DNA from 2 places in the Companilactobacillus paralimentarius genome. Region 1 is predicted to be linked to the other one. Evidence: predicted binding sites of a transcription regulator. Region 1 holds the regulator's gene; the other holds the start of a gene.
The links. Region 1 encodes HrcA, which represses chaperone genes, less so after heat shock. Its sites were predicted from a motif close to TTAGCACTCNNNNNNNNNGAGTGCTAA; they were not measured.
Positions count from the first base shown of each region.

Region 2: a site for HrcA is predicted at 1,122-1,148, ahead of ACI6PB_RS03365 (ATP-dependent Clp protease ATP-binding subunit). Genes of this name have one in related genera too.

Region 1 covers NZ_OY724131.1:1,068,989-1,073,460, reverse strand. Annotated here, with positions in the region: gene dnaK (molecular chaperone DnaK) at 1-688, opposite strand, end outside; gene grpE (nucleotide exchange factor GrpE) at 729-1,295, opposite strand; gene hrcA (heat-inducible transcriptional repressor HrcA) at 1,312-2,358, opposite strand; gene ribF (riboflavin biosynthesis protein RibF) at 2,538-3,473, opposite strand; gene truB (tRNA pseudouridine(55) synthase TruB) at 3,486-4,397, opposite strand.
Region 2 covers NZ_OY724131.1:719,863-724,334, reverse strand. Annotated here, with positions in the region: gene ptsP (phosphoenolpyruvate--protein phosphotransferase) at 1-603, opposite strand, end outside; gene ACI6PB_RS03370 (phosphocarrier protein HPr) at 603-869, opposite strand; gene ACI6PB_RS03365 (ATP-dependent Clp protease ATP-binding subunit) at 1,196-3,394, shown strand; gene ACI6PB_RS03360 (PepSY domain-containing protein) at 3,549-4,112, opposite strand; gene ACI6PB_RS03355 (glycoside hydrolase family 1 protein) at 4,233-4,472, opposite strand, start outside.

The sequences.
Region 1 (4,472 bases):
GAGCCATCTTGTCTTGAGCTAAATCAACGCCATTCTTAGCTTTGAATTGTTCAACTAACCAGTCGATGATCTTTTGGTCAAAGTCATCACCACCAAGATGTGTATCACCATTTGTTGAAAGTACTTCGAAGACACCGTCACCTAATTGAAGAACGGAAACATCAAATGTACCACCACCAAGATCATAAACAAGAACTTTTTCGTCACCCTTGTCATTATCTAGGCCATAAGCAAGTGCTGAAGCTGTTGGTTCGTTAACGATACGTTGAACGTTCAAGCCAGCAATCTTACCAGCATCTTTAGTTGCTTGTCTTTGTGAATCATTGAAGTATGCAGGAACTGTGATAACAGCATCTGTAACCTTTTCACCTAAGTAGTCTTCTGAGAACTTCTTGATGTGTTGTAGAATGAATGCTGAAATTTCTTGTGGTGTATATGATTTGCCAGCTACAGTAACTTTGTAACCTGCTTCACCCATGTGACGCTTGATTGATGAAACTGTATCTGGGTTAGTGATTGCTTGACGTTTTGCAACTTCACCAACTTGGATTTCACCATCTTTGAAAGCAACAACTGAAGGAGTAGTTCTTGCACCTTCTGGGTTTGTAATAATCTTTGGAGAACCGCCTTCAAGAACGGCTACAGCAGAGTTTGTAGTACCTAAATCAATACCAATAACTTTTGACATAAACCTTAACCTCTTTTTAATTTCTTTATTTAATTATTTACTATTGAGCAACAACGACCATTGCTGGACGAAGTACACGATCTTCTAATTTATAGCCCTTTTGTAAAACTTGTACGACTGTATCCTTCTTATGTTTATCATCAGCAGGAACAGTTTGAACAGCTTGACTATCTGCTGGATCGAATTTTTCACCAGCATTGTCAATAACAGTCACATGGTTATCTTCCAATGCTTTAGCCATATGCTGTTGCACCATTTCAATACCTTTTTTAAGTTGCTTGCTGGCATCATCGTCAGCATCAACTGCTAAGGCACGTTCAAGATTATCGATAACGGGAAGAATCTCAGTTGCCAACTTTTGACCATCATATTTAAGAATTCCAGCGACTTCTTTACTATGACGCTTGTTCATATTTTGAAGTTCAGCCTGTGTTCTTAAAAGATTGTCTGACAACTCATCATTCTTAGCTTTAAGATCTTTGATTTCTTGATCTTTGGGATCAACCTTAGCATCCTTTTTAGCTGACTTTTTATCAGCTTTATTATCAGTCTTGGGAGCTGCTTCCTTAGCAGTCTTCAAATCTTGATCTTTTTCTTTATCTGCCATTACTTCCTCCTAAATTTCAAGAATCATCATACCTTGAATAATAATCAATTAATCTTTTGGCTAATTCAACTCTGAACTCACCAAGTAAACCTATCAACTGTGAATAATGCATTGTTGTTGGTCCTAATAAAGCAATAACACCTTTACCATGATGACCAACATCATAATTAGCAGTGATAATACTGTAGTTCTTTAATGCATCACTCCCAAGTTCACTTCCTAGACGAACCTTAATGGCATCATCAGAAATGCTTGGATCAATCAATTTTCTTAAATCAGTACTTTGATTGATGATTGAGAACAATGATTGAACCTCTGATAAATCATCATTGTTAGCATAATTTAACAAATTCAATTGTCCATCAACATAATACTTCTCAGCACCAGCCTTCTTAAAGAGCTGATCCATCATATCCAACAAACCATCAGTTGAATACATATATTCAGAAAGAATTGCAGGAACATCGGTATGAAGCATTTGAATAACCTTAGGTAAAGGTTGTCCAACCAACTTATCATTTACAATATTTACAATTTTTTCAATTAATGAAGTATCAAAATCATCATCAATTGTATAAATATTATTCTCAACATTATTATCACTTGTGACAATGATTGCCATGAGTTGATGTGGATTCAAGGGAACGATTCTAAAACCTGTTAAAAGAACTGAACTGCTCTCTGGTCCTAATGTGATTGCTGTATAACTAGTTAAATGAGATAAAATTTTGGCAGATTGTTCGATAATATCATCAATTTGATGATAAGTTTTACCAAAGTCATCGTCAATTCTCTGTGCTATATCTTGCGGTACACTAGTTGGTTGTACCAGATGGTCCAGATAATAACGATATCCCATCGCTGAAGGAATTCTACCTGATGAAAGATGAGTCTTCTCGAGGTAACCCACTTCTTCAAGTACTGCCATTTCATTTCTGATTGTCGCAGAACTTACATGAAAAGGTAATTCATTCATCAATGTCTTCGAACCAACCGGCTGGCCGGTATCTGTGAATATGCGCACGACTTCTCTCAAGATTGCATCTTGACGTTGTGATAGCATTATACCGTCCTCCTTTTTAGCACTATTCATACCTGAGTGCTAACAATGTAAAATATAACAATCTATCCCTATAGTGTCAAGTATGCACGCTCAATTTTTGAAATTATTTGCTAAAAAATTCAGAAATCTAAAAAAGAGAACTCTTGATGACATCTCTATTGTCATTTACCCAAGTTCTCTTATTTTTTTGATAAAACCTTGATTGAATTAATCTTATCTAATTCCAATTGTTTGACTAACCCTGATGCTCCATCAAACTTAACTTCACCACGCAAATATTTAACCCATTCCAATGCCACATATTCACCATAAATATCAGCATCAAAATCGAAAATATTAGTTTCAATTGTAACTCCAGTATTCTCTTTGAAGGTTACATTATAGCCCACAGATGTCATCGAATTGTACCAAGTATCGCCGACTTTAATTCTTGTGGCATAAACCCCAATTGAAGGAATTAACTGATTACCCTCGGTTGCCAAATTAGCTGTTGGATAACCCAAAGTTCGACCTCGTTGCAAACCATGAACTACTGTCCCTTGATTCTGATAAGTATATCCTAAAAATTTATTAGCTTCTTCTACTTTATTTTCAGAAATAAACTGCTTGATTGCACTTGAACCAATTTTTCGATCATCCAAAACTTGTTCTGGCACAGTCACAATTTCAAATTCATTATGTGAATACTGTGGTAATGTCTGCATATTGGCAATATCTTTTTTTCCATATGTATAATCAAAACCAGCCACAACAAATTTAGCCTTTAAATCAATCATATATTGATTGACAAACTCTTGAGGCTTTAATTGTGCAAATGCCTGTCCAAATTCAACAAAATAGAGCCGATCAACTCCAAGTTTTTCTACTAACTCGGCTTTTCGGTCCATTGTTGATAGGTATTTATAATCTGTTTCATGTTGATACACCGTTCTAGGAGAACGATCAAAGGTCAATAATACTGATTTTAATCCGTGTTTACGGGCAAGATCTACTCCCGTTTTAATAACTTTTTGATGACCAAGATGTACCCCATCAAAAAAACCCATGATTAAAACTGTATCCTCAGTTGGGCGTTGTTGCTCTAGAAGCGGATGTTTAACTTTAATAATCTGCATTTTCAATCTCTTCTATTTATTATTTAATAACATTAAATCTGGAATCCACATATTTCTTACTTTATCATACTTGTAAAGTGCCTTGGTCACTCCTGCTCTTTGAACTCGCAAACGATCTTCTATATCAGAATCAATTTCCGGTTCCAAGAAGCCACCATGTGACACACGTACTTCCCACTCTTCATCGGTCAACTCGTGTTTAGGAACATCACTTAGAACTTCATCAATCGACTTCAAAAAGCTTGTATCGTTCTTCTCAAGCATTTTTTCAATTTGTCCTAAGGTGAAGGTTTCATCAATTGAAAAAGCGGCACTCTTTACTCGTGTAAGTTGGGACATAAAGGCGGGATATCCTAAAATGCGACCAAATTCAACCGCTAATGTTCTTACATAAGTTCCTTTAGAACACTTAACATGAAATTTGAGTGTTTGATACCCTGTTGTTTCATCAAAAATTGGATCCCCCATAATATAGAAATCATAAATATGAATTTGTCTCTTAGGACGTTCAACTTCAAGTCCAGCACGAGCATATTCATAAAGCTTTTTGCCATTAACTTTTACTGCTGAAAACATTGGTGGAATCTGTGTTAAATCACCTGTCATTTGTTGAAAAACTTGTTGTAGATTCTCATTAGCTATTGGTCCGACTAATTTCTTCTCTTCAACCGTTTCGCCTTCACGATCTTCAGTTGTGGTTGATTTGCCTAAAGTTATCTCACCCTCATACTCTTTAGGAGAGCCTGTCAGAGTATTTACTAGTTTAGTAGCTTGTCCTACACAGATGGGTAAAACTCCGTCTACCAAAGGATCTAAGGTCCCTGTATGACCAATTTTTCTAGTATGTAATATTTTTCTTAACTTATAAACATAGTCAGAACTTGTTTGTCCAATTTCTTTATTTAATGGAATTACTCCGTCCATAATAATCTCCGTATCTAAATGTCATTAACAGTAATTTTACTAGTATTTTTATAGAATGAAAAGAAGCCATAAATA
Region 2 (4,472 bases), 350 kb from region 1:
CAATTCAAGTGAACGTGCCATAATAGCTGAGTGGGCTGTACGACCACCAATATCAGTAACAAAGCCTTTTACATACTTTTTGTTTAATTGAGCTGTATCACTAGGTGTCAAATCATGAGCAACAATGACAACTTGATGGTCAATCAATGCTGGATTTGGTAATTCAACTCCTAATAAATGAGCCATAACACGTTTTGTAACGTCACGGACATCGGCTGCTCTTTCTTGCATGTATGGATTATCTGTCATACCCTCAAAAATTGAAATGAAGTTTTCTGAAACATCATGTAATGCTTGTTCAGCATTAACATTCTTATCTGAAACTTCTTTTTCAACTGCGCCTGTAAATTCTGGATCAGCCAAAATCATCTTGTGAGCATCAAAAACTTGAGCTTCTTCTTCACCTAAAGATTCCTTAGCGGTATCTCTGATTTTTGTAAGCTCATCATCTGATGTTGAAATAGCATCTTTAAGACGACTGATTTCTGCATCAGCATCTGAAATACTTTTCTTAGTGAAAGACAAATCTGGTTGAACTAAAAGGTATGCTTCTGCAGTAGCGATACCATCACTAGCTGCAATTCCCTTAATAGTTTTAACCATTATTCTGCCAATCCTTCCTTTGTCATTGTTTCTGAGATAGCAGCAACTGCATCAGCAGCATCGTCACCATCAGCAGTGATTGTAACGTCAGCACCTTGGCCAACACCAAGTGACATAACACCCATGATTGACTTCAAGTTAACTGATTTACCTGAAAATTCAATATTGATATCTGAACTGAACTTGCTTGCTGTTTGTACTAGCATTGTAGCTGGACGTGCATGGATACCTGTTTCTGCAATAATGTGAAATTCTTTCTTTTCCATAATTAATACCTCACCATATAATATAAAATTCTGTAGTTACACTACAAATATTCACTAATTAATTTACCATTATCTCTAATTTTTCACAAGGGTTTTGATCAAAAAACAGCAAGATAAACCAAGTGTGATAAGCCGTTTAACGCTTACAACCCCTGATGCTGAAAGCGTTTATATTATTAATATTTTTTCAAGCAATTTTGAAAAAATATTTTTTTCTTCTATTGAAAAGATTAATTTCTAAAAATCTGAGACTTAGCACTTGCATTAGTCGAGTGCTAATTATATACTACCGTTGTATCCTGTTCAAAAGGAAAGGTGGGGTGCGTATGCTTTGTCAGAATTGTCATAAAAATGAAGCGACAATTCATTTATACACAAGTGTTAATGGTCAACGAACAGAAATCAATCTCTGTCAGGACTGTTATCAGAAATTAAGAAATCAAGCTAATGAAGGTATGAATAATATGGCACAAAATCCATCTGGTGGATTTTCTAGTTTCGAAGACTTGTTTAACGCACTAAATGGTGCTCAACAACCTAATGTTTTCGAGCAACAAGGTCCTCAAACTCAAACTGGTGGCGGCAATGGAAATGGTCGCAGACCTAGAGGTAATGGAGTCTTAGATCAATATGGTGTCGACTTAACCGATCTTGCTAAAAAAGGTCAAATCGATCCCGTTATCGGTCGTGACAAGGAAATAAACCGTGTAATTGAAATTTTAAATAGAAGAACTAAGAATAACCCTGTTTTGATCGGTGAAGCAGGTGTAGGTAAAACCGCTGTTGTCGAAGGTCTTGCACAGAAGATTGTCGATGGCGATGTACCTGAAAAGTTACAAAATAAACACGTCGTACGTTTGGATGTAGTTTCATTAGTCCAGGGTACTGGTGTACGTGGTCAATTTGAACAAAGAATGCAGCAACTAATTAATGAATTACAGAAGAATAAGGAAATTATTTTATTCATTGATGAAATTCATGAAATTGTTGGTGCTGGTAATGCCGAAGGTGGCATGGATGCAGGTAACGTTTTGAAGCCTGCCCTAGCCCGTGGAGATTTGCAATTAGTCGGTGCTACTACTTTAAATGAGTATCGTACAATTGAAAAAGATTCTGCCCTTGAACGTCGTCTTCAACCCGTTCAAGTAAATGAACCAAGTGTTGATGAAACCATTCAAATTTTAAAGGGTATTCAACCAAAATATGAAGATTATCATCATGTTAAATTCTCAAGTAAAGCCATTCAATCAGCCGCTGAATTATCGGCCCGTTATATCCAAGATCGTTTCTTGCCCGATAAGGCTATCGATTTAATTGATGAAGCCGGTTCTAAAAAGAATCTTCAAATCAATCATGTTGATATAGCTGACTTGGATAACAAGATATCTGATGCTGAGGTTCAAAAGCAGGCTGCTCTTCGTAATGAAGATTATGAAAAGGCCGCTTACTATCGTGATCAAGTTACCAAGTTCCAAGAGATGAAAGATGGAGCTAAGAGCGAACCAGCTGACAATAATACCGTTACTGAAAAAGATATTCAAAAAGTCGTTGAAGAGAAGACCAACATTCCTGTTGGCGAGCTTCAATCCAATGAACAAGCTCAATTGAAGAACTTGGAACCCGATTTGAAGTCACATATCATTGGTCAAGATAAGGCCGTTAGTGACGTAGCTAAAGCTATCCGTCGTAATAGAGTTGGTTTTAATAAATCTGGACGTCCAATTGGTTCCTTCTTGTTTGTTGGCCCTACTGGCGTCGGTAAAACCGAACTCGCCAAACAATTAGCTCGTGAACTATTTGGGTCTGAGGATTCGATGATCAGATTCGATATGTCTGAATATATGGAGAAACATTCAATTTCTAAATTGATCGGTTCACCTCCAGGGTATGTTGGTTACGAAGAAGCCGGTCAGTTGACTGAAAAAGTTCGTCGTAATCCATACAGTTTGGTCCTACTTGATGAAATCGAAAAGGCTCATCCAGATGTTATGCATATGTTCTTGCAAATTCTCGATGATGGTCGTTTAACAGATTCACAAGGTAGAACGGTCAGTTTCAAGGATACTATCATCATCATGACTTCTAACGCTGGCCAAGGGTTGCAAGAAGCCAATGTTGGTTTTGGTGCCGAAGCAACTGGAACAACTAACTCAGTCATGAGTAGATTATCAGAATTCTTCAAACCAGAATTTCTTAACAGATTTGATGGCATTGTCGAATTCAACTCTCTAACAAAAGATAATCTACTTAAGATCGTTGATTTGATGCTTGATGATACTAACAAGATGATTGCTGACCAAGGTCTAACCATCCATGTAACAAAAGATGCTAAAGATAAATTAGTTGACCTAGGTTACAATCCTAAGATGGGTGCTCGTCCACTCCGTCGTGTTATTGAAGAACAAATTGAAGACAAAGTTGCTGACTACTTCCTTGATCATTCAAAAGATAAGGATCTACAAGCAAGCATTGTCAAAGGTGAAATTAAAATTTCTAAGTATAGTGCACCTGATACCGAAGAATAATAGTGGTGCTTTCTAAATACAGATCCCAATAGGATCTGTATTTTTTTATGTACTCAATCTCATTCGTTCCTTTCTTTTACTATGTCATTTAGAGTACATAATAAACTACGTAAATAAGGTCATCGATTCGCATACGAATTGATGGCCTTATTTTTTAATCATTTTCAACTTTTAAAACTTTACCACTCTGGGCATTGATTTTTACTTCTTTTTCGTGAGAACCATTTTTAACCTTAACTTCCCAATAGGTAGTTCCTAAATCCTTTTCCAAATTAAACTCAGTACTGTCACCTTTAGCTGCATTTTCAGCTATAGTCGCAGCCTTTTTAACACTAATCAACTTGTTCAAATCTAAGCTCTCATTTTTACGAGTTGTTTCATTCTGATCTTCCTCATCTAATTCCTCTTCAGAATTTTGAATTATCTTCTTATTTTTGGCATTAATTGTAACCTGGTATTCCCTCAGTTCATCAATTCCTTCTACTTTATATACAGGACCTCTAAATGATTTTTCCAATTCCAGAGAAGTGATATCTGTCTTAGGATATTTCTTTTGATAAATGTTTATAGCATCATTGGCGCTAACTTTAATGGTATTTTTCAGTACCTTCTCAGATTTAGTTTTGTTTGATGCGCTATCGGCACCATTCGTAGAACAACCTACAAGTAAAACAAACATGAATATGGCGACAGTAATTGTTAAAAAACGTTTCTTCATCATCGTATCCTCACTTTTTTGATTACTTTGTAAATTAAGTATACTGAATTCATTTCTCTGAGAACAATAAAAAGGAACAAAATTTTTTTATCATTTTGTTCCTTTTTTACTCAATACATTTTAAAAGCCATTTTGTGCTGTCATTTGTTTGAACCATAAGCCGCTCTTTTTAACAGTTCTCTTAAAGTCATTATCCAAATCAACACTATAGAAACCATAGCGATTTCGATAGCCATTTAACCATGACCAACAATCAACAAAGGTCCACATATGGTAACCAAAACAATTACTGCCTGCTTCCATCCCTTTATGCAACTGTTCCAAATGTTCTTTAATGAAATCGATCCGATAATCATCTTC